DNA from 2 places in the Mitsuaria sp. CC2 genome. Region 2 is predicted to be linked to the other one. Evidence: predicted binding sites of a transcription regulator. Region 2 holds the regulator's gene; the other holds the start of a gene.
The links. The regulator NrdR, encoded in region 2, represses ribonucleotide reductase genes. The targets are predictions, from matches to a motif close to CACNANATNTNGTG.
Positions count from the first base shown of each region.

Region 1: PV762_RS10335 (ribonucleoside-diphosphate reductase subunit alpha) is a predicted target of NrdR. The motif match lies at 5,241-5,254, and genes of this name have one in related genera.

Region 1 covers NZ_JARVXN010000014.1:127,133-142,902, forward strand. Annotated here, with positions in the region: gene PV762_RS10325 (histone) at 1-412, opposite strand, end outside; gene PV762_RS10330 (ribonucleotide-diphosphate reductase subunit beta) at 633-1,805, opposite strand; gene PV762_RS10335 (ribonucleoside-diphosphate reductase subunit alpha) at 2,088-5,024, opposite strand; gene PV762_RS10340 (sigma-54-dependent transcriptional regulator) at 5,568-7,223, opposite strand; gene PV762_RS10345 (sensor histidine kinase) at 7,213-8,961, opposite strand; gene PV762_RS10350 (PP0621 family protein) at 8,976-9,317, opposite strand; gene PV762_RS10355 (cytochrome C assembly family protein) at 9,379-10,212, opposite strand; gene ffh (signal recognition particle protein) at 10,258-11,652, shown strand; gene ftsY (signal recognition particle-docking protein FtsY) at 11,731-13,014, opposite strand; tRNA gene PV762_RS10370 (tRNA-Met) at 13,114-13,190, shown strand; gene PV762_RS10375 (pectate lyase family protein) at 13,348-14,802, opposite strand; gene PV762_RS10380 (addiction module antidote protein) at 15,153-15,497, shown strand; gene PV762_RS10385 (efflux transporter outer membrane subunit) at 15,523-15,770, opposite strand, start outside.
Region 2 covers NZ_JARVXN010000009.1:101,357-117,126, reverse strand. Annotated here, with positions in the region: gene msrA (peptide-methionine (S)-S-oxide reductase MsrA) at 1-205, opposite strand, end outside; gene PV762_RS05760 (ATP-binding protein) at 261-2,123, opposite strand; gene PV762_RS05755 (DUF748 domain-containing protein) at 2,199-6,233, opposite strand; gene PV762_RS05750 (YdcF family protein) at 6,322-7,089, shown strand; gene PV762_RS05745 (UbiD family decarboxylase domain-containing protein) at 7,325-8,878, opposite strand; gene PV762_RS05740 (transglycosylase SLT domain-containing protein) at 9,185-10,036, shown strand; gene glyA (serine hydroxymethyltransferase) at 10,433-11,683, shown strand; gene nrdR (transcriptional regulator NrdR) at 11,700-12,143, shown strand; gene PV762_RS05725 (pilus assembly FimT family protein) at 12,378-13,013, shown strand; gene PV762_RS05720 (type IV pilin protein) at 13,010-13,429, shown strand; gene PV762_RS05715 (PilW family protein) at 13,455-14,078, shown strand; gene PV762_RS05710 (hypothetical protein) at 14,174-15,271, shown strand; gene PV762_RS05705 (type IV pilus modification PilV family protein) at 15,280-15,735, shown strand.

The sequences.
Region 1 (15,770 bases), on a different contig from region 2:
GCGCAGCAGCCTTCTTCGGCGCAGCAGCCTTCTTGGCGGCGGGCTTCGCAGCCTTGGCAGTCGCCTTGACCGGCGGCTTCTTGGCGGCGGAGACCTTCTTGGCCGGAGCAGCCTTCTTGGCGGCAGCGACCTTCTTCGCCGGTGCAGCCTTCTTCACTGCAACCTTCTTCGCCGGAGCCGCCTTCTTCGCAGCAGCCGCCTTCTTGGCCGGAGCGGCCTTCTTCGCAGGAGCTGCCTTCTTCGCAGCGACCTTCTTCGCCGGCGCAGCAGCCTTCTTGGCCGGAGCGGCCTTCTTGGCGGCCGGAGCCTTCTTGGCCGGAGCGGCCTTCTTCGCGGCCGGAGCCTTCTTCACAGCCGCCTTCTTCGCGGGGGCGGCCTTCTTGGCCGGAGCGGCCTTCTTCGCAGTTGCCATTTCAGTTCTCCTTGATCAAGTGGAAATAGCCCTGCCCGTCATCAACCGGTTGATGCCGGTGCAGGTATTCACCGCCCACGACGCGCGGGAGTTGCGCTCCGCGGTGCGGTGAATCGGGGTGCGATGCGCTTGAGCCGCTTCTGCGTCGGTCTCAGGGTGCATCGCCAATCTTGATCTCTTCTTCAACAAACAATGCTCGAGGGTCGCTCCGCACCGGGACTCAGTCCCAGGACAGGGCGCCGCCCGATTGGTATTCGATCACTCTCGTCTCGAAGAAGTTGCGTTCCTTCTTCAGGTCGATCATTTCGCTCATCCACGGGAAGGGGTTCTCTTCGTTCGGGAAGAGCGCTTCCAGGCCGATCTGCGTCGCACGGCGGTTCGCGATGTAGCGCAGGTAACCCTTGAACATGGCCGCGTTCAGACCCAGCACGCCGCGCGGCATGGTGTCCTCGGCGTAGCGGTACTCGAGCTCCACGGCCTTCTGGAACAGCGCCTTGATCTCCGCGCGGAATTCAGGCGTCCACAGGTGCGGGTTCTCGAGCTTGATCTGGTTGATCAGGTCGATGCCGAAGTTGCAGTGCATCGACTCGTCGCGCAGGATGTACTGGTACTGCTCTGCCGCGCCGGTCATCTTGTTCTGGCGGCCCAGCGCCAGGATCTGCGTGAAGCCGACGTAGAAGAACAGGCCTTCCATCAGGCACGCGAAGACGATCAGCGACTTCAGCAGCGTCTGGTCGTTCTCGGGCGTGCCGGTGACGAAGTTCGGATCCATGATCGCGTCGATGAACGGGATCAGGAATTCGTCCTTGTCGCGGATCGACTTCACCTCGTGATAGGCGTTGAAGATCTCGCTCTCGTCCAGGCCCAGCGACTCGACGATGTACTGGTACGCGTGCGTGTGGATCGCTTCCTCGAAGGCCTGGCGCAGCAGGAACTGGCGGGCTTCGGGCGCCGTGATGTGGCGGTAGGTGCCCAGCACGATGTTGTTGGCGGCCAGCGAATCGGCGGTGACGAAAAAGCCGAGATTGCGCTTGATCACGCGACGCTCGTCTTCGGTCAGGCCGTTCGGGTCCTTCCACAGCGCGATGTCGCGCGACATGTTCACTTCCTGCGGCATCCAGTGATTCGCGCAGGTGGCGAGGTACTTCTCCCACGCCCACTTGTACTTGAACGGGACCAGCTGGTTGACGTCGGTCTGGCCGTTGATGATGCGCTTGTCGGCGACGTTCACACGGCGCTCGCTGGCATCGGCGGTCGACGATTCAGAAGAGGACACCGAGGCCGTCGCGGCGGCGGCGACATCACGCGCGACGGGCTGCGTCGCTGCGTGGTTCGATGCGCCCGACTGCGGCGCGTTGCTCGAGGGTTTACGGTCTTCTTCCCAAACCAGCATGGTGGTCTTCCTATGGTCGCGGATTATCGGAGTGTTGTGTTCAAACACAAAGGACTTCTTGACTTTGACGCCGCTTCGCTGTTGCTGGTCCGCATCGCATTCGCTGCGCGGGACCGTGTGCGGCGCGCCTCCTGATGAGCGCGGCGGGGCGTCGTTTCAAGCGTTCATCGATCGCTTGCGGGCGTCGCGGAGAAAACCGCCGATCGCCGCAAACATCGATGAACACTCGCATCGCGAGCGTCGGAGGTGTCGACGCGTGACGTCGACACCTCCTGTTTCGATTTACTGGCAGGCCTCGCAACCGGGGTCGTCGATCGCGCAGAACGTGACGTCGGTCGCCGGCGTCGCGCTGCCCAGATCAGGCGCGGTCGATGCGGCCACCGCTGCGACCGGCGCGACGGAAATCGGTGCGACCGCGGCAGGCGCCGCGCTCAAACCGCCGGCGCCGCTGCTCACCGCGTTGAGCTGACCGGCGTTCTGCACGGTGCTCTTCTCGGCGTGCGTCGCGCCCATCGTGCGGAGGTAGTAGGTCGTCTTCAGACCGCGCTGCCACGCCAGCTTGTAGGTGTCGTCCAGGCGCTTGCCCGACGCGCCGGCCATGTAGATGTTCAGGCTCTGCGCCTGGTCGATCCACTTCTGGCGGCGCGCGGCGGCTTCGACCAGCCACACGGTGTCGACTTCGAACGCGGTCGCGTAGAGCTGCTTGAGCTCCTCCGGCACGCGGTCGATGCGGCGCAGCGAGCCGTCGAAGTGCTTGAGGTCCATGACCATCACGTCGTCCCACAGGCCCAGCTTCTTGAGATCGCGGACCAGGTGCTCGTTCACCACGGTGAACTCGCCCGACAGGTTGGATTTCACCGACAGGTTGCCGAAGCAGGGCTCGATCGACGCGTCGACGCCGATGATGTTGGAGATCGTCGCGGTCGGCGCGATCGCCACGCAGTTGCTGTTGCGCATGCCGTCGCGGGCGATCTTGGCGCGCAGCGCGTCCCAGTCCAGCGTCGACGAGCGGTCCACGTCGACGAAGCCGCCGCGGGCTTCGGCCAGCAGGTCCAGCGAGTCGATCGGCAGGATGCCGCGATCCCACAGCGAACCGCGATAGCTGCTGTAGCGGCCGCGTTCGGCGGCCAGTTCGGTCGAGGCCCAGTAGGCGTGGTAGCAGACGGCTTCCATCGAACGGTCGGCGAACTCCACCGCGGCGTCGGAGGCGTAAGGCACGCGCAGCTGGTACAGCGCGTCCTGGAAGCCCATGATGCCCAGGCCCACCGGACGGTGGCGCAGGTTCGAGTCGCGTGCCTTCTTGACCGCGTAGTAGTTGATGTCGATGACGTTGTCGAGCATGCGCATCGCCGTCGACACCGTCTTCTTCAGCTTCTCCTGGTCGATCTGGCCGTCCTTGACGTGCTGCGCCAGGTTGACCGAGCCCAGGTTGCAGACCGCGATCTCGTTGTCGTTGGTGTTCAGCGTGATCTCGGTGCACAGGTTGGACGAGTGCACGACACCGACATGCTGCTGCGGCGAGCGCACGTTGCAGGCGTCCTTGAAGGTGATCCAGGGATGGCCGGTCTCGAACAGCATCGTCAGCATCTTGCGCCACAGGTCGCGGGCCGGCATGCGCTTGTAGAGCTTGAGCTCGCCGCGGTCGACCTTGGCTTCGTACGCCTCATAGGCGGTCTGGAAGGCCTTGCCGAACAGGTCGTGCAGGTCCGGGCAGGTGGACGGGCTGAACAGCGTCCAGTCGCCGCCTTCGATGACGCGCTTCATGAACAGGTCGGGAATCCAGTTCGCCGTGTTCATGTCGTGGGTGCGGCGGCGGTCGTCGCCGGTGTTCTTGCGCAGCTCGAGGAATTCCTCGATGTCCAGATGCCAGGTCTCCAGATACGCGCAGACGGCGCCCTTGCGCTTGCCGCCCTGGTTCACGGCGACGGCCGTGTCATTCACCACCTTCAGGAACGGGACGACGCCTTGCGACTTGCCGTTCGTGCCCTTGATGTGCGAACCGAGCGCGCGGACCGGGGTCCAGTCGTTGCCCAGGCCGCCGGCGAACTTCGACAGCAGCGCGTTTTCCTTCAGCGCTTCATAGATGCCGTCCAGGTCGTCGGCCACCGTCGTCAGGTAGCAGCTCGACAGCTGCGAGCGGCGCGTGCCGGCGTTGAACAGCGTCGGCGTGGAGCTCATGAAGTCGAAGGTCGACAGGACTTCGTAGAACTCGATGGCACGGGCTTCGCGGTCGATCTCGCCCAGGGCCAGGCCCATCGCGACGCGCATGAAGAAGGCCTGAGGCAGTTCGATGCGGGTACCGTCGACGTGCAGGAAGTAGCGGTCGAACAGCGTCTGCAGGCCCAGGTAGTCGAACTGCAGGTCGCGTTCGGCCTTCAGCGCGGCGCCCAGCCTGGCCAGGTCGTACTGCTGCAGCTTCTCGTCGAGCAGCTCGGCCTGCACGCCCTTCTTGATGAAGCCCGGGAAATAGTCGGCGTACTTGGTGGCCATCTCGGCCTGCGTCGCTTCCTCGCCCAGGATCTCGCGGCGGATCGTGTGCATCAGCAGACGCGCGGTGGCGCGCGTGTAGCCGGGATCCTTCTCGATCAGCGTGCGGGCGGCCAGGATGGCGGCCTTGTAGACCTCGTCGATCGGCACGCCGTCGTACAGGTTGCGCTTGGTCTCGGCCAGGATCGGATCCGGCTTCACGTCGGCGCCCAGGTTCTCGCAGCTCGACGCGATCAGCGCGGCCAGCTTGTTCAGGTCGAGGGGGACGCGCACGCCGTTCTCGGTCACCGAGATGCCGGACTCCAGCACGGCGGCCTGCTGCTGTTCGCCCTGGCGGGCACGCTCCTGCGTGCGGCGCTCGCGGTACAGCACGTACGCGCGCGCCACTTCATGATGGCCGCCGCGCATCAGCGCCAGCTCGACGTGGTCCTGCACGTCCTCGATATGGAAAGTGCCGCCGGCCGGACGCGACCGCAGCAGGCCGCGGGTCACGGAGTCGGTCAGCGCGTCGACGGTCTCGCGCACGCTGGCGGAGGCGGCGCCGCTGGTGCCGTGCACCGCGAGGAACGCCTTCATCATCGCCACCGCCACCTTGCTGGGCTCGAAATGCACCACCGCGCCGTTGCGGCGGATGATCTGGTGCTGCGGGAAGCTGGCCGAAGCGGCGGCGGACTCGCGCGGAGTCTGCGCCAGGCCCTTTTCAGCGGTCGGTGTGGCGGCGACTGTCTGCATGGGTTCCTCGTTCTGGTCTGAAAACAAAAAAAGCTGCGCCCGGCCCGGCTTTTCCGAAGGGCCAAACATCAGGGGGTCAGGTGGTGCTCGCGATGCTGAAGATGCGCCTCGGCTTGGTGATTCCGCGCCTCCGGCTGAGGGGCCGGCACCGCGGACAAGACTTCTGATGGAGCATTCATCGCCGTGTTTGCGAAGTCAGCAGGATAGCATGCAAAACACTATATCTAGTGGCTCCCCGACCTTCAAGGAACTACCGCTAGTGCCCCACCCGCTTGACGTGGGGGACCCGCTGGTCTAGCCGGAAGGCCTGACCCCGCACATCCCCGATGGATTCGCGCATCGTGTCCGGATCGCGAGGATCCACGCGGTCTGGCGGCGCGAATGTGCTGCGAACGCCCATGGTTGCTGCGCTTGCGACGATGGCAATCCGATGACGACTTCGCGGGGTGTCCCCGGGGGGTAGGACAAGTCCCGATCAGGACCACCCCCTAGCCGCCACTGGCGGTGGGGTCATGGTCGCAATGCGCGCAGAAGACTGCCCCGTCAGGACTCGTCGCCGCCGATCGAGATGGCCAGGCGGGCCATCCGGTAACGCATCTGCCGCAGCGACAGTCCCAAGCTCGCGCCGGCCGCCGTACGGTTGTTGCGATGACGCTCGAGGGCGCGCAGCAGGATCTGCTTCTCGACCTCGTCCAGGTAGGCCGCGAGATCGGACGGCAGCGGCGCGCCACCCGCGGTCTCGGCGGGCAGGGTCGCGGTCAGGAGCGACGCCTCGGCGCCGAAGGCGGCATCGGCGGGCGCATCGTCCAGGCCCAGCACGCTGTCGGGCAGTCCGAGGTCGGCCAGGTCGATGCCGTCGCCGCTGGACAGCGCCAACGCGCGATGCAGCAGATTCTCGAGTTCGCGCACGTTGCCGGGGAAGCTGTAACGCGACAGCGTCGCCAGCGCCGCCGGGGTCAGCACCGGCACCGGTTCCACGCCCGCGTCCGCGGCGATGCGCAGCAGGATCCGGGCGCTGATCGGCGCCAGGTCCTCCATGCGCTCGCGCAGCGGCGGGACACGGATCTGGATGACGTTGAGCCGGTAATACAAGTCCTGCCGGAAGCGGCCGCCCGCGACCTCCGCGGTCAGGTCCTTGTGCGTGGCGCTGAGCAGGCGCACGTTGACCGGGACCTCGGCCACCGCGCCGACCGGACGCACCGAACGCTCCTGCAGCGCGCGCAGCAGCTTGGACTGCATCGCGATCGGCAGGTCGCCGATTTCGTCGAGGAAGAGCGTGCCGCCCTGCGCGGCCTGGAAGAAGCCCTCGCGGTCCTCGCTCGCGCCGGTGAACGCGCCCTTGCGATAACCGAAGAACTCGGCTTCCAGCAGCTGCTCCGGAATCGCGCCGCAGTTGACCGCGATGAAGGGCTGAGGACGGCGCGCGCTGACGTCATGGATCGCCCGCGCGACCAGTTCCTTGCCGGTGCCGGACTCGCCGTTGATCAGCACGGGCGCCATGCTGCGCGCGACCTTCTCGATCAGCTCGCGCACCTGCCGCATCGGCGCCGAGTCGCCGACCAGGCGGGCGAGCGCCGAGGTCGAGCCGGTCAGCGGCGGCGCGGGACGCGGCGCCTTGCGCCGTTCGGGCGCGCCCGACCTGGGCGTGTCCGTCGGGGGCAGGACGTCGAAGGTGCCGGGCGCCGTCGGCGCGAACGCGTCGTCCACGGGTTCGACCGCAGCAGGGGCCGCGGCGACCGGGCGGGCCGGCGGCGCGGCGACCGTGGGCGACACCGTCGACACCGGCGGCGCCGACGAGAACGGCCGGGGCACGGTGCCTTCGGCCTTGGGCGCGCGTCCGAGCGCGGACGCGACCACCATGCGGAACTGGCGCAGGTCGACCGGCTTGGTCAGGTAGTCGTAGGCACCGGCCTTGAGCGCCTCGACGGCGTTCTCGGCCGAGCCGTAGGCGGTGATCACGAGCGCGCGTTCGCTGCGGCCCTGCTGCTCGAGCCAGCGCAGGATGTCCAGCCCGGTGCCGTCGGGCAGCCGCATGTCGGTGATGACGGCGTCGTAGCGGCGCGAACCGAGCAGCTCCAGCGCGTCCTCGACGGTGCCCGCGCTGTCCAGCGTGAAGCCTTCGCGCAGCAGCGTCATCTCGTAGAGGGTGCGCAGGTCGGGCTCGTCGTCGACGACCAGCAGGCGGGGATCAGCGCTCATGGAGTTCGGTATCGGGGAATAAGGTGTCGGGTCCCGCGGACGGGATCGAGGCCAGCACGCCGGCCGGCGTCACCGGGCGCGGCAGCAGCACGCGGAATTCGTTGGCTTCGGCATCCGCCGGGCCGCCGGAGGGCGCGGCATGGCGGTGGTAGCTGATGCGGGCGCCGTAGCGTTCGCACAGCTCGCGGCAAATGTACAGGCCGAGGCCGGACCCGCGACTGCGCGTCGAGAAGAAGGGTTCGAACAGATGCCGCTCGACTTCCGGCGGAATGGCCTCGGCGCGGCTGAAGACCGACAGACGCACCCATTCATCGGACTCGGCCACCTGCACGCGCAGGGCACCGGGGCCGGGCCGCGCATGTCGCAGCCCGTTGTCCAGCAGGTTGATCAGCACGCGACGCAGATGTTCGGGTTCGAAGCTCACGAGCAGCCCGTCGCGCCAGATCTCGATGCGCAGCGGGCTGGCATCGCCCTCGGGCAGGCGCTGCGTGAGGGCCCAGTCGGCGCAGTACTCGCGCACCAACGGGGCGACGGCCAGCGTCAGCGACACCGGCGCGATACCCGGCGCCACCTCCATCACGTCGTCGACCAGGCGCTTGAGGCGTTCGACGTTGGACGTCACCATCCGCGTCAGCGGCTCCAGCCGCGGGTCGTCGGCGAGGTCCTCCGCCATCAGCGCGTTGGCCTGCGCGATCGCCGTCAGCGGATTGCGGATCTCGTGCGCGATGCCGGCCGAGACACGCCCCATCGCCGCCAGCTTCTCCTGGCGGTTGCGCGCCTCCAGCATCCGGTTGTCCTCGAGGAACAGCACGCAGAGGTCGTCGCCGTCGACCGGCCGCTGAGTGAAGCGCATCCGCACGCGCAGCGAGCGCTGCTTGCCGCGGCCGAACTCCAGCAACAGGTCGCGGCCGGACTCGGGCCACTGCTCACCGCCGAAGGCCTTCTCGATGGCGCGCAGCAAGGGCTTCCAGGCCGGCGTCGTATCGAGCCGGAACGCGCCCGACCGCAGCGCGGCGCCTTCGGCCAGCAGCGCGCGCGCGGCCGGATTGGCGGTGCGCACCAGTCCGCGGCGGTCCGCGACGAGGACGCCCTCTTCCATCTCCTCGATGACGAGACGGTTCAGGTCGGCCTGTTGGCGCGCGTACTCGAGGCTGCCGCGCGCGGCGCGCTCCTCGCGGGCGAGGCGGGAAGCGATCTCGTTGGACAGCAAGGTGACGACGAACAGGCCGCAGCCCAGCAGGCCCGCCTGGCTGATGCGCAGCGCGCCATCGCGCTCGCTGATCACGGCCCAGCCGGAGAGCGTCAGCAGCATCAGGCTCGGCAGCGCCGCGCAGCCCAGCGCCCGCAGGCGCGGCAGCAGGGCGCCGGCCATCAGCGCCGGCATGAAGAACAACGCGCCGTAGGGGCCGCCCGGGTCCTGCAATTGCAAGCCCGTGAAGAGGACGAAGTCGGCGCCGATGCTGACCAGGAACTGGCGCGCGCTCAGGCCGGCGCGATCCTTGGGCGGCGCCTCGCCGCCGCCGAACCAGCGCGGCAGCAGCCACGCGAGCACCGTCTGCACGCCATAGACCAGTGCGAGGAGCGCGACCCAGCCCGTCGGCCGCGCGCCCATCAGGCCGGCCAGCGACTGCGTGGCCAGCAAGGCCAGACCGAGCGCGGCGCGTGCGCCCATGAAGGCGCGGTACAGCCGCTGGATGGTGCTGGCGCTGATGGCGCCGCGGGCCTCGTTGTTGGCCATGCGTGCTCCGGCGCTCAGGATCCGGAGGCGCCGTCGCGGGCGCGCGCCGTGGCGGCCGCGTCCAGGCGGGCTTCGTGGGCCGCGCGATGGGACGCGCTGCAGAACTGGCCCCCGCGACCGGGCAAGGCCTCGCCGGCCGGCAGGTGGGTGCCGCACTCGGCGCAGCTCACCATGGATTCGAGTTCACGCGCGGACGGCGGCACCGGCGATGCCGCCGGTGCAGGCGGTGCTGAGGCACGGTCGTCCCGCGAGGCCGGCCGCCCGCGCTTGAAGCCGAGCATGAAGGCGACCACCGCCAGCAGGATGATCCAGAACAGCAGCTTGATCACGATGAGGCCGCCGGAAGGACGGTCCAAAGAGCGGTAGGAAGAGCCATCGAAGGGATCGAGGGGCAGGACATGACAGGGCGATCTGCGATCAGAGCGGCGCGCGCTGCAGGACGACTTCGAGCACGAAGCGCGACCCGGCATAGGACAGCAGCAGCAGCGCGGCGCCGAAGTACAGCCAGCGCGTGGCCCGCTTGCCGCGCCAGCCGAACACGCGGCGCCCGGTGAGCAATCCCGTCAGCACGATCCAGCCGAGCACCGCGAACAGCGTCTTGTGGTCCCAGCGCCATTCCGGCGTGAAGGCGACCCCGAGCAGCAGCGCAATCGACAGCACGACGACGCCGGCGCCGACGAACTGGAAGGTCAGGCGCTCGAGCCGCAGCAGCGGCGTGCCGAAGGCGGGCGCGCCCTGCCCCTTCTGCGACCGCATCTGGCGTTCGGCGCGGTTGAGCATCACCGCGTGCATCACCGCGACGCCGCACAGGCCGTAGGACGCCAGCCCCATGGCCCAGTGCAACGGCGCCAGCGGCGATCCGGCCTGGGGCCGGTACTCGCCGGGGAAGGCCCAGGCCACCAGCATGACGGCCAGCCCCAGCACGCTGAGCAGCCGCTGCGCGGACGGCAGCGGCAGGAAGCGGCTTTCGACGAGGTAGACGCCGATCATGAGCCAGATCGTCATCGACAGCGAGGGCGCGAATCCGAAGCGCGCCGCATGTCCGCCGTTGACCGGCGCGGCGCCGATGCCGCCGATGTCCACGACCAGCGCGGCCAGATGCAGCAGCCAGGCCAGGACCAGCACCGCGCGCCAGGTGCGGGGGCGGCGGTGGGCGAAGACGGCGGCGGCGGCATAGGCCAGGCCCCCGGCGGCGCTGAGGGCGGCGAGGAGCAGGCCGCTGGGCTCGGCGGAGGCGGACGATAAAATCATCCTCAAAGTGTAATGAGGCGCGCCCGCTTGCGCGGGGCCGAAACGATGGCATCCACCCTGACCGATCGACTGAGCCGGCTCGTCAAGACCATGCGGGGCCAAGCCCGCATCACTGAGTCCAATGTGCAGGACATGATGCGCGAGGTCCGCATGGCGCTGCTGGAGGCGGACGTCGCGCTGCCCGTGGTGCGCGACTTCGTCGCCCGCGTGAAGGAGAAGGCGCTGGGCCAGGAGGTGGCGGCCTCGCTGAACCCGGGCCAGGTGCTGGTCTCCATCGTCCACAAGGAACTGGCCGCGACCATGGGCGACGGCGTCGCCGACATCAACCTCGCCGCGCAGCCGCCCGCCATCATCCTGATGGCCGGCCTGCAGGGCGCCGGCAAGACGACCACGACCGCCAAGCTGGCCAAGCACCTGACCGAGAAGCGCAAGAAGAAGGTGCTGACGGTTTCCGCGGACGTGTACCGCCCCGCCGCGATCGAACAGCTCAAGACGGTGACGAAGCAGGCGGGCGCCGAATGGTTCCCCTCGGCGCCGGACCAGAAGCCGCACGACATCGCGCTGGCCGCGCTCGACCATGCGAAACGCCACTTCTTCGACGTGCTGCTGGTCGACACGGCCGGCCGCCTGGCGATCGACGAAGCGCTGATGGCCGAGATCCGCGACCTGCATGCGACGCTCAAGCCGGTGGAGACGCTGTTCGTCGTCGACGCGATGCAGGGTCAGGATGCGATCAACACCGCAAAAGCCTTCAAGGAAGCGCTGCCGCTGACCGGCATCGTGCTGACCAAGCTGGACGGTGACTCGCGCGGCGGCGCGGCGCTGTCGGTCAAGCAGATCACCGGCGCGCCGATCAAGTTCGCGGGTGTGTCGGAGAAGATCGACGGCCTGGAGGTCTTCGACGCCGAGCGTCACGCGGGTCGCGTGCTCGGCATGGGCGACATCGTCGCGCTGGTCGAGGAAGTCCAGAAGGGCGTGGACGTCGAGGCGGCGCAGAAGCTGGCCGAGAAGCTCAAGTCCGGCGACGGATTCGACCTGAACGACTTCCTCGCGCAGATCTCGCAGATGAAGAAGATGGGCGGGCTGTCCGGGCTGATGGACAAGCTGCCCACGCAGATGACCGCCAAGGCCGGCCAGCCCGACATGGACAAGGCCGAGCGCGACATGAAGCGCATGGAAGGCATCCTCAACGCCATGACCGCCAAGGAGCGCCGCCAGCCGGCGCTGCTGATGGACGGCAAGTCCAAGGCCAGCCGCAAGCGCCGCATCGCCGCGGGCGCGGGCGTCCACATCCAGGAAGTCAACCGCCTGCTCAACCAGTTCGACCAGATGCAGGGGATGATGAAGAAGATGAAGGGCGGCGGCCTGATGAAGATGATGAAGAAGATGGGCGGCCTCAAGAACCTCATGGGCGGCGGAGGCGGCGGGTTCCCGATGTAAGACAAAGGGCTCCACACGGAGCCCTTTTTTCATCGATGAGATCCGCCGGGATTGCTTCGGTTCAATCCCCGGGGCACGTCATTCCAGCAGCGCCTGTGCGAACTCTCGCGCGTCGAAGGTCTGCAAGTCTTCGAGCTTCTCGCCGACGCCGATGAAGTAGACCGGGATCGGCCGCTCGCGCGCGATCGCGGCGAGCACGCCGCCCTTGGCCGTGCCGTCGAGCTTGGTGACGATCAGGCCCGTCAGGCCGAGCGCGTCGTCGAAGGACTTCACCTGCATCAGCGCGTTCTGGCCGGTGTTGCCGTCGACGACCAGCAGCACCTCGTGCGGCGCCGTCTCCTGCGCCTTGCCGATCACGCGCTTGATCTTCTTGAGCTCCTCCATCAGGTGGAGCTGCGTCGGCAGCCGGCCGGCGGTGTCGGCGATGACGACGTCGCAGCCGCGCGCCTTGCCCGCCACCACCGCGTCGAAGGTCACCGCGGACGGATCGCCGCCCTCCTGGCTGACGATCTGAACGCGGTTGCGGTCCGCCCACACGGCGAGCTGCTCGCGCGCCGCCGCGCGGAAGGTGTCCGCGGCGGCCAGCAGCACGTTGGCTTCGGCATCGGCCAGATGGCGCGTGAGCTTGCCGATGCTGGTCGTCTTGCCGGCGCCGTTGACGCCGACCACCATCATCACCGTCGGCGAGTGCTCGCCGATCACGAGCTGGCGCTGCAGCGGCTGCAGCAGGTCGGTCAGCGCGTCCACCAGCAGTTGCCGCACGGCGGCCGGATCGGTGGCCTTGGCGTCCTTCACACGACGCTTCAGGTCGTCGAGCAGGAACTCGGTCGCCTTCACGCCGGCGTCGGCCATCAGCAACGCGGCTTCGAGCTCTTCATACAGCGCGTCGTCGATCTGCGTGCCGGTGAAGACCTGGGAGATGCTCGACCCGGTCTTGCGCAGACCTTGGCGGAGCTTGTCCATCCAGCTCTTGCGCGGTGCGGGTTCGGGGACCGGTGCTGGCGCGGGCGCAACGACCGCAACCGGAGCCACCGCGACGGGAGCAGGTGCGGGAACGGGAGCAGGTTTCGGCGCGGCGACAGGCGCGGGCGTCGGTACAGGCGCAACCGGCGCGGGGGCTGCGACAGGCGCCAGAACAACGGCCGGAGCGACGACTGGGGCGGCCGCCGGAACGGGCGCTGTCGGCGGGGTCAGGGCTTGCGGAGTGGCCGGGGGGAATGGCGGTGTCGACGGCGGCTCGATGGCGGGCGCGGGGGCGGCCGGAGGGAGCGCGGAGTCGAGGGCCGGCGGCGCTTCGGGAGCGGGAGCCGGCGTGGGTTCGGCGGAGCCGAAGCCCAGTTTTTTCTTGAGGAAGCTGAACATGGAGGGGTCGAGTGGGACGCGCGCGCCGAAATGTCGATGCCGTGATCGGCGGGGCTTGCATTGTCTTCGAAAACTTTGCTATAGTCGTTGTCTTCGCAAGGCGCTTTAGCTCAGCCGGTTAGAGCGACGGAATCATAATCCGCAGGTCCGGGGTTCGAATCCCTGAAGCGCCACCAGATACGAAACCCCGCAGGACGTAAGTTCTGCGGGGTTTTCCGTTTGGGCCGCCGGATCCAAGTTTCCAACGCCTCTCAACGGTCTCTCAGCGACAAAGGGCCATCGCATAGCGACGGCCCCTTTCAATCAGCCACTCAATGACTGATCAACGGCAGCTCAATTGCAGCTCAAGGTCGCATAGTTCTTCCCCGCCCCCGCCACCGTGAGCAGCTTCTGCTTCACACAGGCCGGCGTGTGCACCGTGTACGGATACGGGATGCCCACCGGGAAGTTGGCCGTCGTCACCCAATCGGTCGCGTCGCGCGACGGGCTCGAACCACTGGCCACCCACTTGATCCCGTAGGTCGCGAAGTCGGCCGGGCTGCGCACGTTGTTGTTGCGCAGTTCCCAGTAGCCGATCGACGAGCTGTCCCGCGAGGTCACCGGGTTCTGCGCGTTCTCGAAGTAGTTGCCTTCGATCAGCGCGTAGCCGCCCATGCGGATGTTGGCGCCCGAGGTCAGCACGCCCGAGTACAGGTTGTTGTACAGGTGCGTGTAGCCCGCGCGCTGCAGCGGCAGCCGCGAGCCGACGTTGCTGTACACGTTGTGGTGGAAGGTGATGTAGCGGTCGCTCGCGTCGCTGTCGCTCGATCCGATCAGGCCGACCTTGTGATGGTCGTGCAGGTAGTTGTACGAGTAGGTGATGTGATGCGCGCCGGCCTTGCTGTCGATGAGGCCGTCGAACTCCAGGTCGCCCGCGCCGGAGCATTCGGCGGTGGAGCTGAACAGCGTGTTGTGGTCGATCCAGACATAGCCCGGGAACTTGCCGCTCTGGCCTTCGATGCCGATGGCATCGATGGATCCGGGCAGCAGACCGATCGTCATGTTGCGGATGATGATGTTGGTCGCCGCGGCCTTGATGGCGAGACCGAAGTTCGCCGCCGAACCGTTGACGCCTTCGATCGTGACGTTGCTCTTGTTCTTGACCTCGACGACCGCGCCCGCCACCTTCTTCCACTGCGTGCAGGGATCGGGGATGGTGCCGAAATCGAAGGTGCCCGCATAGCGGATCACCAGGCCGCCGGTGCCGCTGTAGGCATCGATCGCCGCCTGCATCTGCGCCGCGGTGGTGACGGTGATCGGCGTTGCCGAGCCGCCGCCGGTGACCTGACCCGCGTATCCGCCGCTGTGGCCGGCCGGGGCCGGTGACGGTGCGGGAGAAGGCGATGGCGCCGGCGAGGGGGACGGTGCCGGGGACGGAGAAGGCGCCGGCGATCCAGTCGGGCCCACCGCGCATTTCTCGGCCTTGCCCGGGTTGGGATCCGCGCCGCCGAAGGTGGCCGACGTGCAGGCGATATTGCCCTTCAAGCTCTTGATGACCCACTTGTCCTTCACACCGAAGGAGACCTGGCGCGTCGTGTCGCCGGCCTTGCAGGTGCCGCCTTCGTCCGCGCATTTGGAGAAGCCGGACGGCCAGTCCGCCGCGTGGGCCACGCCGATCGGTGCCACGGCGCCGACGGCGACCGCCATCGCCAACAGACCGTGCCGAGGGCTCGGTGCGCGCAACGCGCCGGCAGTCGGCGGCTTCGGCGCGACCAGCATGGCGGACTCGTCAATTCGGGTGCTTTTCATCGAATGTCTCCCAATGTTGAAGCGATCGGCACGGGCATGGCTCCGCCCTCACCGGTCAGCGGTGAATCAAAAAATGCTCGGGAACCCAAAGCCGTTTCCTCCGCCTCGCACGACACGAACCAGCAGGATCCGCATCGGGGACGGTGGCCGTCGGCACAGGCCACGTGTCGACACGCCAGCGCGCAGGCGCGGCCACGTCGACAACGGGAGGCAGACTAACGAGCCCGCCTGATTTCGGAAAGGCGTTTTACATTTGACGATCTAGCGTTACGGAAATCCATCAAACGCTGCGTCGACTGGGTGGGTGGGTGTCATCGTTCGATTACGCTCGCCGGATGCCTGACACAGTCATGCAGGTGAACGAGTTCTCCCACTGGCTCAGGAGCTTGCGAAGACCCGACCACCCGGCTGCGTCTGACCAACCGCCTGCGGCCGAATACCTGACGTCGGAAGAAGACATCGCGATCTATCTGACGGTGGTCCTTGAGGAGAACGACCCCGCACTGCTGGCCGCCGCCCTCGGCGACATTGCCCGCGCTCGCGGAATGACGCAGATTGCCAAGGACTCCGGCATCACCCGCGAGGCACTCTACAAGGCACTGCGTCCTGGCGCCTCTCCCCGGTTCGATACGGTGAGCAAGGTCTGCGCGGCACTGGGCTTGCGCCTCGTGGCGATGCCCCTGCGCCCCGCTTGACGTCAGAGGTCTCCCGCCAAGGCGTTCAACGCTGCGCGTCCGCCTTCATCTCCACCGGCTCCTGCCATCCCCCACCGAGCGCCCTCACCAGCGCCACCGTGGCGCGGCGCTGCCGCGTGGCGAGGTCCACCGCGCTGCGCCTCGCCTGCAGACCGGCCGTCTGCGACGTCACCACTTCGAGGTAAGCCGCCGCGCCGGCGCGATAGCGGTTCGTCGCCAGCGCGAGCGAGCGCTCCGCCGCGGCGACCGACTTGTTCTCCGATGCCAGCGCCT
Region 2 (15,770 bases):
GAACGACTTCGGAGTGACCGGTGCTGCCGGAGCAGACCTGCTCGTAGTTCGGGCTGGCGAGCGGCCCGTTGGTGTAGCCGGACTCCACGCCGAGGACGCCCTTGACGCGCAGGAACACGGCCTCGGTGCACCAGAAGCAGCCGCCGCCGAGGGTGATGAGGTCCTCACCGGGCTGGAGTTGGACGGGGTTCGGGGTGGTGGTCATGGCGGGTCCTTGGCTCGTGGTTCGATCGCCCTACATGGCGTCTTCGGCGGATTCCTCAAGCCTCGCCCGCAGCGCCGGCCGGCTGATGAGCGAGGTCGAACTGGAGGACTTCCTCGAACACCCTGTTCCGCGCCTTGGCATCGCGGATGAGGGACGAGGCTGGCGTCACATACAGGTGCAGCGGCACATCGCTGGACTGCCCGATCAGGAAGTCGTTGTAGACCACCCGCTCGGACAGGGAAAAGACATCCTTGAAACCGGTCTGCTTCAAGTCCCGGTAGAACTCGTCATCCACCTCGACGATGGAGAACGCGAAGACTTCCCTGACCGTGGGAATGCGATCCGCCAGCGCGCTCGCGTAGAGACGGCACTGCAACAGCGACTTGTTGTTCTCGAAGATGTCCGCCGCGGGCTTCTTGAATTCGATGATCACCAGCTTGTTGGGCTGATCGTCGCTGTCCTTGGAAAAGAAGGCCGCGACGTCCGGTCGCCGTTGCAACTTGCCTTCGAGACCGTGTCCGACCTCTTCCAGGATCTGCTGCAGCCGCTCGTCGCTGTGGATGCTCGAATAGGAGAGGAACTTGTCATCCACCAGCCAGACGTTGTTCTCCCGGAGATTCGAGCCGTCGCTCTTCTTCGGGAGGATCGCGTTGTGGACCACCTCCTCCACGCAATCCTGCGGCAGGTTGGCCAGGGAATCGATCACGAGGGCCCGGTGGACGATGAACCGCGCCAGGTCTTCGCTCGCCAGATGGGAGACATCATCAAGGGAGACTTCGCGCCCGCTCTCCAGGGCCTCGACCACCTGATCCTCGCGCCGCGCCTGTTGCGCGCGATACGTCTTGACGATCTCGTCCGCGTCCAGGAGCGCGGCATTGCCGCCGAGCGACTCCAGCCGGATGAACGGGTAGTACTTGCGCAATCGACCCAGGTTGTTCGACTTGAATTCGTCGATGCCGCTATTGGATGAGCCCCGGATGAGCCGCATGCACTCGGCCTCGATGCGCGGCATCAGCCGTTCCCGGCTGATCGGCGAGATCATGTCCACGTCATCCTCGGTGCGCGGGAGTTCCAGGCGCTGCCGTTCGATGTCGGAGCGGTCGTTGAAGTAGCTGGAGGTGATGAAGATCAGATGCCGGCAGACATCGAAACGACGGCTGATCACGCACTCTTCGATGCAGAGCTCGTCGGCGCACAGCATGGCCGCGATGCCCTTGCGCGGCAACTCATCACGGAACAGATAACAGCGGAACTGCTCGTCTCCGACCGAGAATTCGTGTTCGGCGACCGCCTTGACCTCGTTCCCGGAAAAGATGAACTCGTCGTCGAACGGCTGGCGGGAGTTGTGGCGGAATGTGACCGAGATCTGATGCCCTTGCCGCGCCTTGAGGAAGAGCAGCAATCGCAGATCATCGCAGATAGAGTTCACCAGCTTCGTGACCTGCGTGTTGATCCGCTCCTTCAGGTCACGAAGGACGATCGATGTGCGGGACGGTCCGGCGACATCGGCGTAACGCACATCATCGAGCGTGAACTCGGGCGTGTAGCTGAACTGGACCTGGCGCTCCGGCAGTTGGCTCTCGATCTGGACCACTCGGGCGTACTTGAGAAACGCGAGCCGACCCACGCCCTTGCCGCCGATTTCATCCTTGTGCCCGGTGCAGATCTCGTCGAAGTACTGGAGGTTCTCGTGAGTGAACCCTTCGCCATCGTCCGCAATGGTGATCTGCTCCAGCACGCTCCGCACTTCGGTGCCTTGGAACAACTCGCCGTTCTTCTCCGAGAAATGAAGATCCACCGCGATATGGCGTCCGCCGGCATGGATCGAGTTGGTGATGGCCTCGCGAATCACGTCGCGTGCCGAGACTCCGCCGCGGTAGTGCTCCGCAATGAATTTCCGAAGATTGATCCGGGCCATCTGCTCATTCCCCGCCTCGACGGCGGCACTTGAATCAAATCATCTTACGGCCGTTCGACGGCGCCGGATTCGAGGCTACTGTGCGCTCAGCGCCAGATCGACGCGCGGCGACCAGGCCTTGTCCTTGTCGGCGCCGCGCTCGTCGTCCTTCGAGTGCAGCTTGGGCGACGCGAGGAACATGCGCGCGTTCGGCACGCCGCGCGCCAGCAGCGCGTCGCGCACGGCGACCGCGCGCTGCAGGGCCAGCTCGCGCAACTGCTCGTCGGTGACGGTATAGCTGTCCATCAGCAGCTCGCGCATCTGCGCCGCCGGGATGTCCTTGGACAGTCCGATGACGTTGCGCGGCTTGTCGGGCAGCTTGGCGTTGTCGTAGACGACCTTGAGCAGGCGCGTGCGCTGCGCGTCGTCAAGCACGACCGGCGCCAGCCCCGCATTGGCGGAGGCCGTCGGACCGGATGCACCAGATGCACCAGATGCATCAGATGCACCGGGAGCGACCGACGTCGGCGCGTTCACCGTTTGCGTGACCGCCGCGCGCCGCATCTCGCGGCGGCGCTCGGCGATCAGGGCGTCTTCCAGCCGGGCCCCTTGCGCCGCGCGGCGCTCACCCTCGGGATCGACCCAGCCGGTGATGCTCAATTGCAGCACCGGCTTGTCGGCCAGCACCTTGGTCAGCGGCTCCAGCTTCTTCGCCGCCTCCGGCTGCAACGCCGCGGTGCCCGGCTGGAATTCCAGCTGGCTCATCTCGGCACCTCCGCCGCCGCCCGACAGCAGCGAGAACGGCGCCGTCAGCGCCTTCGTCAGCAGGTTGACGATCAGCTTGACCACCAGGCTGCCGACGCTGAACTCCGGGTCGTTGAGCGAGCCGCTGACCGGCAGGTTGACGTCGATGACGCCGTCGCTGTCCTTGAGCAGCGCCACCGCCAGCTTGACAGGCAGCCGCGTCGCCGTCGGGCTGTCGATCCGGTCGCCGAAGGTCAACTGGTTCAAGACGATCTTGTTGTCGGCCTCCAGGCGACCGCCGGGCTCGATCTGGTAATGGACCCGCGTGGACAGCTTGCCGCGCTCGATCGCGTAGCCCGCGTACTTGCCCGCGTAGGGCGACAGCGGCGCGAGCTCGATGTCGGTCGCGCTCGCGGTGATGTCGAGCGCCAGCGGCGCGCCGCTCGGGTTCAGCTGGCCGCTGACGTCCAGCAGCCCCGTGCCCTCGACCTTGCCCTTGAGCTGCAGCGGCGCCATCGCCGCCGAACCCGCCGAGAACGCGCCCAGCGTCCCCGTCAGTTCGCTCAGGTTGGCGCTGTAGTTGGGCTTGATGAAGCGGTCGTTGAAGTCGACCTTGCCGCCGTTGACGCGGGTCTCGGCGATGCTGATCCGCAGCGGCGGCGCGCCGGCCGCGGACGCGGCGGCGCCGGCAGGCGCGGCGGAGCCTGTCGAGGCCGCCGCCACGTCGGGGGCCGAGCTCGCCCGGGCCACCGCCGCCGCCACCGGTGCGGATGCCGCCGGCGTACCCGCGACGGCGGCCACCGCCTGGCCCTGCTCGGTCTGGTTCAGGTCGCGCAGGTTCAGGCGGCCCTGCTCGCTGATGATCAGGCGGGCGTAGAACTGGTCCAGCACGGCCTGCTGGATCTTCACGTCCGGGGCGCCGCCGGGCGCCAGCGCCAGCCGCAGCCCGCCGAGCTTCAGGCCCTGCCAGCTCAGCAGGTCCTCGGCCGAACGGCGCCTGCCGTCCTGCAGCCGCGCCTGGCGCAGGCGGAGATCGGCGATCGCCAGCTCGCCCCCGGCGCGCACCGCCGGTCCCTTCGGCGTCTCGGTGAACTCGAATCCGCCGCGCATCGACCCTTCGGCGCGCTGCAGATGGATGCCGATGGACGGATCCAGGTAGGGATCGGCCCAATGCAGCGGCAGGCGCGCGGCCGTGAGGCGCCCCGACGCCTTCAACGGCGCGAGCGCCAGTTGACCGTCCCAGCGGAACGTCGGCACCTCGCGCAGGTTGCGGCGCGTCGCGTCGGGCCGCCGCAGCGTGGCCCCCAGTTGCACGGGCAGCGGCTTGCGCAGCTGGCGGCCGTCCCAGTCGATGCCGGACACCTTGAGCACCAGGTCCTGCACGCCGATCGGACGGGCGGGCTCGTCGTCGAGCACATGCGTCGCCAGGTCGAGCAGGGTCGCCTCACCGCCTTCGACGGCGATCTCGGCGATCTGCGCGGTCCAGGGCGCGGCATTGGCCGGCGCCGCAATAGGCGCCGTCATCGGCTCCGCGGACGTCGCGGGACTGTGGAGCACCTCGGGCACGTCCAGCGTCAATCGATCGCTGCGCCCCTCGGGCCGGCCTTCGCGCCGTTGGCGAGGCGTGGTCGCCGCGATGGCGGCGCCCTGCCCGCCCGTCGCTTGAGAGACCGCGCCCATCCAGGACGCCCAGCTCCACGTGCCGGCCTTGTCGCGGCCCAGCTGGACCTTCGGCGCCACCAGCGCCAGCCGCCCCGCCGTGAGCCTGCGAGTGTCCAGCGCGAGTTCCGCCTGATCGAGGCTCAGTTGCTTCAGCGCGAGCACCGGCTTCCTGCCGTCCGCCAACCGCAGGTCGTCGAGGCTCAACGCCTTCAACGACAGTTTGAGGTCTTCACCGGTCGGCCCCGCGCGCACGGCTCCCTGCGTCGCGAAGCGGCCTTGCACCGACAGCGGCGTCGCCGCCTTCAGATAGGGCGCGAGGAATTCCAGCGCGAGATCCTTCAACGCCCAGTCGAGGACGACGCCTTTCGCACCGACCTCGCCCTTGCCGCTGAGCGCGGCCGGCGTCTTTGCGCTTTCGGGCGACAGGGTCGCGGCGATCTCCACCGGAGCCGCCTTCGCGGTCAGCGGCCAGTTCAGCCCGCTGCCCTTGACCGATAGCCCGTCGACGTTCCATCGCGACGCGGGACGGAGCGTCTCATCGGTCCAGCCGACCCGCCCCCCGTCCAGCGCCAGTTGCCGCACGCCGACGCGCCAGGGCGCCGCGGACTTGGCCGGCGGCGTCGCCGGGGCCGGCTTCGACGACGCCGTCGTTGCCGACATCGCCGGCAGCCACAGGCGGCCTTGCGCGTCGCGCCCCATCAGCAACTCCGGCTGCTTCAGGCTCACCACGCCCAACAGCACCTGGCGCTTCAGCGGCTGGACGTCCGCCAGCTCGACGCTCAACGCCCGCCAGCGCAGCCAGTTGTCCCAACCGCCGTCCGTCTTGCCGTCCGCCTTGCCGTCGGCGCGCCGCTGCAGCGACAGATCGCGCACCGACGCGAGACCGCTGATCTTGACCTCGGGCGGCTGCTTCGGGGGCTGCTTGAAATCCAGCGTGAGCTGCGATTCGACCAGGCCCTTGGCCAGCCGCAGCGGCAGCGCTTGGGGCCAATAGGCGCGGTAGGCCGACAGGTCCAGCGCGTCGAGCTTGACCGTCATGCTCGCGCTGCGTGTGTCGGCGAAAGGCTGCACCTGGCCTTCGCTCTGGAAGCCGACGCCATTCAGGCGCCCCGACAGGCGGGGCTGCACGTGGACCTCGACGTCCGCATCCAGCGTCGACAGGAACGGGATGCCGAGATGCAGCGCCTTCAGCTCGTGGATCATGCCGGCCGTGCGGTCGTCCAGGCGAAGCTCGCCGTCGGTGAGTTCGATGTTGTAGAGCGCCGCCTCGGCCGGCCCGTCGTCCGGCGGGGTCGGCGCCTTGGGCGCGGCGGCCAGTCGGGCGAGGATGTCGTCCAGATCGGTCTTGCCGTCGGGCAGCAGCGCGACGCGCACGCGCGGCGACGTCACGCTCAACGACGACAGCACCGGCGCCAGGTGCCACAGCGAGCGCGGCGACACCACCGTGCGCACGCGGCTCACTTCAAACATCGGCGGCGCGCCGGCGGTCGGTCCGGCGATCTTCAATTCATGCAGCGTGAGGGCCAGCCGCCACGGCATGAAGCTCGCGCCGCCCAGCGTGACCGGGCGTCCCAGCCGTTCCGACGCGATCCTGACACCCGCCCGCTCGATCCACATCGGCAGCGCCACCCACGTCAACAGCAGCAGCGCGACCACGGACAGCACCAGACCCACAAGCACACGCAGCGCGCGCCGCGGCCAGACCGGAAGAGCAGAGAAGAACACGGGGGCAGCCGGCGAAACCCGGACGAGTCGTCAAGGAAGCTGATTATGCTGGCGGGCCTCAACACCTGACACCGATCCCCGGCTCTCGATGAACGACCTGATACATGCGGTCGCAGCGTTCCTGCTGCCGCCCACCGGCGCCTTTCCGCTGCTGCTGCTCGGCTGGTGGCTGCGGCATCGCCGCCGCTGGCTCTCCGGCGCGCTGTTCGCGACCGGCCTGGTCGCCGTCTGGATCGGCAGCACCGAGCTCGGCGCGCTGTGGCTGCAGGATCGCCTGCTGGGGCGACAGCAGGCCGTCGAGGTCGAGCGCCTCAAGGAGGTGCCGCCGGCGCAATCCATCATCGTGGTGCTCGGCGGCGGCGCCCGCAAGCTGATGCCGGAATACGGCAACTCCCAGCTCAAGGTCATCTCCGTCGAGCGGCTGCGGTACGGCATCTGGCTGTCGAGGCAGACCGGCCTCCCGCTGATGTTCACCGGCGGAAAACCCAAGGACGCGCCGGACAGCCACATGACGGAAGCCGCGCTGGCCGAGCGCACCGCGGCGCAGGAATTCGGTTTCGCCCTGGCGGCCAAGGAAGATCGCGCCACCGACACGCGCGAGAACGCGCGCTTCACCGCCGAACTGCTGCGCGACCGGCCGGTCCGGCGCGTCGTGCTGGTCACGCACGACGTGCACATGCGCCGCGCACTGCGGGCTTTCCGCGAGGCGCTGCCGCCGGAGGTCGAGGTGGTTCCTGCGCCGCTGGGCCTGACGGTCCCCGGCTTCGAGTGGCGCGACCTGCTGCCCTCGCAGGAAGGCACCGCGCGGGCGCGTTACCTGGGCTACGAATGGCTGGGGTACCTCGCCGGGCATTGAGCGCCGCCTCGAAGCGCCGTCCCTCGGCACGACCCCCAAATAGAAACCCCCTCCGCGCCGGACGTGCCGGACGAGGAAGGGGTGGGCGGACCAGCCGCCTTTGGGGCTCCGCGGCGAACTGCCGCAGGGCTCCTGGCGCGCAGAGACTGCGCCAGTTGAAGTGCCGGAAAGGCCAGACAACCTTAGGTCCGCGCGGCGGCGGTTTCAAGCCGCCAGCCCCCGAACCGGTAGTTTCCTAGCCCCCGAACAAACGCTGATAGAGATCCGCCGCGCGCGCTTTCTGCTCGGCCGGCATCTCGATCACCCGGCCCCATTCGCGCGGCGTCTCGCCCGGCCACTTGTTGGTCGCGTCCAGGCCCATCTTCCCGCCCAGTCCGCTGACCGGGGAGGCGAAGTCCAGGTAGTCGATCGGCGTGCCCTCGACCAGCGTCGTGTCCCGCACCGGGTCCATGCGCGTCGTGATCGCCCAGATCACGTCCTGCCAGCTGCGGATGTCCACATCCTCATCCACGATCACGATGAACTTCGTGTACATGAACTGGCGCAGATAGCTCCACAGGCCGAACATCAGCCGCTTGGCGTGGCCGGGGTAGGCCTTCTTGATCGAGATGACCGCCATCCGGTAGCTGCAGCCTTCGGGCGGCAGATAGAAGTCCACGATCTCCGGGAACTGCTTCTGGAGGATGGGGACGAACACCTCGTTCAGCGCCACGCCCAGGACGGCGGGCTCGTCGGGCGGCTTGCCGGTGTAGGTCGAGTGATAGATCGCGCCGTCGCGCTGGGTGATCCGGTTCACCTCGAAGACGGGAAACCAGTCCTGCTCGTTGTAGTAGCCGGTGTGGTCGCCGTAGGGACCTTCCAACGCGTGCAGGTAGCCGCCCTTCTCCTTCAGCGGGATGCCGTCCTCGCTGTGGCCGGTGAAGCCCGTCACCGCCGGCGGGATATGGCCTTCGAGCACGATCTCCGCCGTCGCCGGCACCTGCAGCATGCGGCCGGCCTCGCCGACATTCGTATCGGCGACTTCGGTCCTCGAACCGCGCAGCAGGCCGGCGAACTGGTACTCGGACAGCGTGTCGGGCACCGGCGTGACCGCACCCAGCGTGGTCGCGGGATCAGCGCCCAGCGCCACGGCGATGGGGAACGGCTGTCCCGGGTTCGCGATGCCGAAGTCGCGGAAATCCAGGGCACCGCCCCGATGCGCCAGCCAGCGCATGATCAGCTGACGCTTGCCGATCAGCTGCTGTCTATAGATACCGAGGTTCTGACGCAGCCGCGGGTTCGCGATCTTCTGCGGTCCCCGCGTCACCACCAGCCCCCAGGTCAGCAGCGGGCCGACGTCGCCGGGCCAGCAGGTCTGGATAGGCAGGCGCTTCAGGTCGACGTCGTCGCCCTCGATCACCTGCTCCTGGCAGGCCGGCCGCTTCACCAGCGACGGCTTCATGTCCCACAGCGCCTTGCCCATCTGCGCCAGCTTGCCCACGTCGCGCAGGCCGCGCGGCGGCTCCGGCTCCTTGAGCGTCGCCAGCAGCTGGCCGACCTCCCTCAACTGGGTGGTCGACTCGGCCCCCATGCCCAGGGCCACCCGTCTCGGGGTGCCGAACAGGTTGGCCAGCACCGGCATGCGATGTCCGGTCGGCTGCTCGAACAGCAGCGCCGGCCCTTCCGCCTTGAGCACGAGGTCGCTCACGGCCGTCATCTCGAGCACCGGCGACACCGGCTCGGCCACGCGGCGCAGCTCGCCCATGGCTTCCAAAGCGCCCATAAAGTCACGCAGATCTCGGTACTTCATAACCCAAAGTAGTTAAGAACAAGGCCCATACGGTTGACGGGTTATTTTTGATCCATAAAATCGCGCCCTGCCCTGACCCCAGGGTTATCCCGGTCTTTGCTGTGGGACGCAAAACCGGTGTGCTGCCAATGGACGCTGGATCGCCCGTCTGTCGCATCAAGAGCCCGGAGCCCTCTGAGAGCCCTCCGTGCCGTCGACGACGCCCGAGCCGGCCCATTATCACCACCCCCAGGTGGCTGTCCGGCGAGTGAACGCTGCGAGCGGCTCGCCAGACGGACGCCGGGTGTGGTCGGAGAAAGGAGTCGCATGACAGCGCGTTCAGACCTGCTATCCCTGCCCCGCCAGGCGCAAGCCGCCCTGGTGCTTTTCGTCAAGGACATCGGCCAGGGCCTCCTGGTCGTCAGCCACAACACGCTCGCCCTGGTGGGCTTCGCCGTCGTCGCCGTCGGGCTGGTCTTCGCCAGCCAGGCCGACCTGCGCCAGCAGCTCGAAGGCCAGGTGCTGGGATGGCTCAACGCCCGCCACGAAGCGCGCGTCGAAGCCTCCGGGGACGTGCTCGCCCTGATGGCCGAGCCCGACGCGATCAGCCGCGCCACCGCGGTCGATCCGAAGGAGCTCACCCGTCAGCAGGCGCTGGTGGCCAACTACCTGGCCCGGCGCTACCGCGTCGCGCCGGAGCCGGTCAGCCGCCTGGTCAAGGAAGCCTGGGATGTGGGCCAGCGCGCCCGCGTCGAGCCGACGCTGATCCTGTCCATCATGGCGATCGAATCCGGATTCAACCCCTTCGCCCAGAGCGCCGTCGGCGCCCAGGGCCTGATGCAGGTGATGACGCGCGTGCATGACGACAAGTACGAGGCCTTCGGCGGCAACTTCGCCGCCTTCGACCCCGTCACCAACCTGCGGGTGGGCGTGCAGGTGCTGAAGGAATGCATCCAGCGCGCCGGCAACCTCGAGGAAGGCCTGCGCCGCTACGTCGGCGCGGCCAACCTGCCCGACGACACCGGTTATGCCTCCCGCGTGCTGGCCGAACAGGACCTGCTGAAAGCCGTCGCTCAGGGCCGCAACATCAGCCCGTCGGCGCCGCGTCCGATCCGCGAGCCGGCGTCCGCGCCGGCCTCGACCGGCGAACAGGTCGCGATGACCGCCGTGATGCGCTGACCGGGCCCTCCGCACCGATCTCGCGCCTTTCGTGCGCCTTCGACAACGGGTTCCCATCGGAACCCGTTCTTCATTGGGCGAAGCCTTCGCCCCACCACCGTGGGAACAATGTCACGGGATGGCCGGCGCCCCGAGCCGGTGCGGCTACACTGCGGACTTCGCGCAACTGGCGATCAGGGCGCCCTGCCCGGAGACGATCCTGTCTCCGCACAGGCGTCGCCCGAGGTGGGCCACCACCGGGAAGCGCGAACGGCCGGGGACGACCCCGGCTGTCCGTGCCGTTCGCCTGGGCCGCCGTCGTTCCGTCATCCGTCGCCGCCTCGCCGTCGTTTCCGACGCGCGATCGCGCCGATGCGCTGCCGGGCGGGCGGCGCCAACCCTTGAGCCGACATCATCATGTTTGACCGCACCCAACAGACCCTCGCCAACGTCGATGCCGAAGTCTTCGCCGCCATCCAGCAGGAGACCCGGCGCCAGGAGGACCACATCGAGCTGATCGCCTCGGAGAACTACACCTCTCCGGCGGTGATGGAAGCCCAGGGCAGCCAGCTGACCAACAAATACGCCGAGGGCTATCCCGGCAAGCGCTACTACGGCGGCTGCGAGTACGTGGACATCGTCGAGCAGCTGGCGATCGACCGCCTGAAGCAGATCTACGGCGCCGAGTTCGCGAACGTGCAGCCCAACAGCGGCTCGCAGGCCAACCAGGGCGTGTTCTTCGCGCTGCTGCAGCCCGGCGACACCATCATGGGCATGAGCCTGGCCGAAGGCGGTCACCTGACCCACGGCATGGCGCTGAACATGAGCGGCAAGTGGTTCAATGTCATCTCGTACGGCCTGGACGCCCAGGAAGCCATCGACTACGACGCGATGGAAGCGCTGGCGCGCGAGAAGAAGCCCAAGCTGATCATCGCGGGCGCCTCGGCGTACTCGCTGCACATCGACTTCGAGCGCTTCGGCAGGATCGCCAAGGAGATCGGCGCCTACTTCATGGTCGACATGGCGCACTACGCCGGCCTGATCGCCGCGGGCGTCTACCCGAACCCGCTGCCGCATGCCGACGTCGTCACCTCGACGACGCACAAGAGCCTGCGCGGACCGCGCGGCGGCATCATCCTGACCAACGACGAGGCGATCGCCAAGAAGATCAATTCGGCGATCTTCCCCGGCATCCAGGGCGGCCCGCTGATGCACGTGATCGCCGGCAAGGCGGTGGCTTTCAAGGAAGCGCTGACGCCCGAGTTCAAGGCCTACCAGCAGCAGGTCGTGGCCAACGCCAAGGTGCTGGCCGACACGCTGATCGAGCGCGGCCTGCGCATCGTCTCCGGCGGCACGCAGAGCCACGTGATGCTGGTGGACCTGCGTCCGAAGAACCTGACCGGCAAGGAAGCCGAGGCCATCCTGGGCGCCGCCCACATGACCTGCAACAAGAACGGCATCCCGAACGACCCGCAGAAGCCGATGGTGACCAGCGGCGTCCGTCTGGGCACCCCGGCGATGACCACGCGCGGCTTCAAGGAGGAGCAGGTCCGCAAGACCGCCCACCTGATCGCCGACGTGCTGGACAACCCGCACGACGAGGCCAACCTGGCCCGCGTGCGCGAACAGGTGGCCGAACTGACGCGTCAGTTCCCGGTCTACCGCTGAGCGGAGTCCGCGGCGCATGCGATGCCCGTTCTGCGGTCACGGCGACACGCAGGTGTCGGAGACCCGGGAGTCCGACGAAGGCGACGTGGTGCGTCGCCGCCGTCGCTGCCAGTCCTGTGACAAGCGCTTCACGACCTACGAGCGCGCGGACATCGCGCTGCCCATGGTCGTGAAGAAGGACGGCACGCGCGCCGAGTTCGACATGGGCAAGCTGCGCGCGTCGATGACGCTGGCGCTGCGCAAGCGGCCGGTGAGCATCGAGCAGATCGACGCGGCGCTGGAGCGCATCCAGGAGAAGCTGCTCAGCACGGGCGTGCGCGAGATCCCGTCGACCAAGCTGGGCGAACACGTGATGCGCGAGCTCAAGCGGATCGACAAGGTCGCGTACGTGCGCTTCGCCTCGGTGTACCGCTCGTTCGAGGATGTCGACGAGTTCCGGCAGTTGATCCGCGACATCTGAGCGTCACGACGCCTGCGTTCGTCGATCCGAGTTCGCCATCGCGTGATCCGGGATCACGCGGCCTTCACGGGCATTTCAGGCCTATCCCCCAACGCCCTTGTTTCTGCCGGAGTTCTCCCCGGTTTCTCCCCCAAAAGCCGGCCCCCTTCAGCGGGTCGGCGCTTCCCTCCTGAAGGCGAAGCGCAACGCAGGCCATCTCCCTAGAGTTCTCAGCAACTCTTCGGGAGATCGTCCTTGTCACCCTCAGCTTCCCCGTCCCGCGGCCGTGCCGCATCGGCACCCGCCTCCCGCGGCATCAGCCTCATCGAGGTTCTGGTCAGCCTCGCGCTTGTCGCGTTCGCGGCCATGCTCGCCGCGCCCGACCTGCGCGACTGGGTCTGGCGCCAGCGGCTCGCGAACGCCGCGCAGGCGGTCCTCGGCGACCTCCAGCTTGCCCGCAGCGAAGCGATCCAGCGCGCGCGCAATGTGATCCTGCGCTTCGGCGGCGACGTGTCCGCCGTCAGCGGCAGTGGCCGTTGCTACGTGCTGCACACGGGTGCCGTCGCCTCCGGCACGCCGGGCCCCACGAGCTCGTCCGCCACCGCGCCCGCCCCCAGTTGCGACTGCCGGCTGGACGCGCCCCCCGTCTGCGACGGCGGCGCACAGGCCATCAAGCAGATGCGCTGGCGGAGCAGCCGGGGCCAGGCGGACATCGTGTCCAACGTGCCGTCGATGCTGTTCAGCGGCCGCCAGGGCACGGTGTCGGTGAGCGGCACGATCGAGGTCCGCATGACCGGCATCGGCTCGGTCCGCCACATCGTCAGCATCACCGGCCGCGTGCGCAGCTGCACGCCCGACGGCGCGCTGGGCCGCCTGCCGAGGTGCGCATGAAGACGCAAGGCTTTTCCCTGATCGAACTGCTCACCGTGCTGGCGATCGTGTCCGTACTGGCGGCGCTGACCCTGCCCGGATTCCGCGAGCAGGTCATGAAGGGCCGGCGCGCCGAGGCGCGCGAGGCGCTGCAGGCCATGCAGCTCGCCCAGGAACGTTTCCGCTCGCGCAATCCCCGCTACGCCGACCGCCTGGAGGATCTGGGGCAATCCGCGACGACGCGGAGCGGCCTCTATCGATTGCGCGTCGTCCAGGCCGATGCGACGCGTTATCAGGTGGAGGCGGTCGCGCAGGGCAATCAGCTCGGCGATCGGCGGTGCCGGGTGTTGACGCTCCGGCTCGAACTCGGGTCGACCGTCACGACCGGCTTTGACGACCACGGTGTCGAGCAGGCCACGGTCTGCTGGCCGCAATGAAGGAGGCGCAACGATGACACGAACGATGACACAACGAGGTTTCACCCTGGTCGAGTTCATGATCGGCCTGGCGGTAAGCCTGCTGCTGCTCGCGGGGGCCTTCTCGATGGCGGGCATCCAGCTTGGGGAGCATCACCGGCTCATGCTGGAGCTGCAGGTTCAGCAGGACCTGCGCGCCACGGCCGAACTCATCCTGCGGGACCTGCGGCGCGCGGCGTTCTGGGACCGCGCGCAGGACGGGGTCTGGCAGGACGACACGGATGTCCCCGCCCGCAACCCCTTCACCGAGATCGCCGTGGAGGACGCGGGGCGGCGGGTCAGCTACAGCTTCGCCCGGGACGGGAGCGCGCCGAGTGCCGGCAGCGTCCGGGAGACCTCCGGCTTCCGGCTGAGCGACGGCCGGATCGACCAGTTGATCGCCGGTCGTTACCAGCCGCTGACGGATCCCGACCTGCTGCGCGTGAACAGGCTGGAGGTGCGAGTCGATGCCCGGGCCCATCCCCTGGACAGCGTCTGCCCGTCGGTACTGTCCAGGCGCCTGGTGACCGTCGCGGTCGATGCGGAGGCCACGCATGACGCACGCGCCAGGCATCACCTGGAACTGCTCAGTCAGTTGCACAACGACGCCCTCTCGGGAGACTGCCCATGAACCGGCCTCTCCTCCGCCCTCTCATTCGTCCTCCCATCCCGCCACTCACCCCGCCACTCATCCGGCGACGGCAACACGGCCTCGCCACCCTGACCATGTGCGTGGTGCTGCTGGGTGTGCTGGCGCTGGGCGCTGCCTGGGCGACGAGGCAACTGGTGACCGCGCAGCGGGTGGCGGCCAATGATCTCCGTGCGGCGGCGGCCTCCGAAGCCGCCGAGTCGGGCATGGCCTGGGCCATCGCCCTGCTCAACAGCGGCGCCATCGACGACGCCTGCCGACCCGCGTCGCTTCGACCGGGACCGGGACCGGGTGCCACGGTGTCGTCGGACTTCCGCAGCCGCTTCCTCCTGATCGGCGCGGACGGTCATTACCACGCCCCGCCGCTGCCCTCCGGATCGGCCGCCACCCCACCGCCCCCGACGTCCGCAACGCCTGCGATCCCGGCCTGCGCCAACTCGGGCCCGCTGCGTTGGTCCTGCCGCTGCGCCGCCACCGCCGGCACGCCGTGGGACGCCACCACCGCCCCCCGCGCCGACGGCGAGGCCCAACCCCAGTTCAGCATCCGCTTCGCCGATGCCGGCGGGATCGGGCAGTTGAAGCTCATCGTGCGCGGCTGCAGCGACCGGCGCGCGGACTGCGACGACCTCTCCGGCGGGCCGATCGGCGTGACGGAGAACGTCCAGCAGCTGGCGCTCCTCAGCGCGCTGCGCCTGCCGCCGCCGGCCGCGCTGGTCGAAGGGCCGGGCAGCTTCCTCCGGGTCTTCGGTTATCCGTCCGCTCGCTACCGCGATCAACCCGCCATCACGCGCCTGCGCTGCACCGACGATTGCGGCGGCCCCCTGGCCCAGGCGCTGGCGCGCGGCCGCCGCCTGATCTGGGTCGACGGCGATGCCCGTCTGACCGAGTGGCCGGCTCCGGCGCTCGACGGCACGCCGCTGGTCCTGGTGGTCGACGGCCGACTGGACCTGCTCGCCTCTGGTCACCCGCAGGGCGTGATCTACGCCGCCAACGGCGTGGATTGGCATCCGCCGGCGGATCAACCGACGTCGCTGCGCGGGGCACTGGTCAGCGAGATCCCCGTGACCAAGGCCGGCTCGGTCCAGCTCATCCACGATGCCGGCGTCCTCTATCGCATCCATCGGCAGATGGGGAGTTTCCTGCCCGTTCCGGGCGGCTGGACACCGAACCGATGAAGGCACCGATGAAGACACTCCGCGGATTCACCCTCATCGAGGCCCTGGTCGCCCTGGTGTTGCTCTCGATCGGCGCGATCGCCCTCATGACGCTCCAGGTCCGGCTGCGGATCGCCGCCGATGAAGCCCGTCACCACGACCAGGCGCTGCGCCTCGCCCGCAACGAATTGGAGCGCTGGCGCTGGCAGCCGGACGCCCCCTCCCCCGGCTTGACCTGGGAAGGGCCGGACCTCGCGTTCTCCATCGCGGGCGGTGCGGCGCTCAGCGTCGACGCGCTCGGCCGCGCCGATGGCGACACGCCCGATGCCGGCTCGGTCATCCTGCCCCTGCGCCCCGTGCGCCTGCGCGTGCAATGGACGGACCGGACCGGCCGCCTCCAGTCCGTCACCCTCGAAAGCCTGCTTCCCCTCAACGATCCGGCCCTCCCGGGCCTGCTCCAGACTCCCCCGGGGTCGCGCCGCTAGACTCCCCGCCATGGAAGAAGTCCGATCGCCCGCCC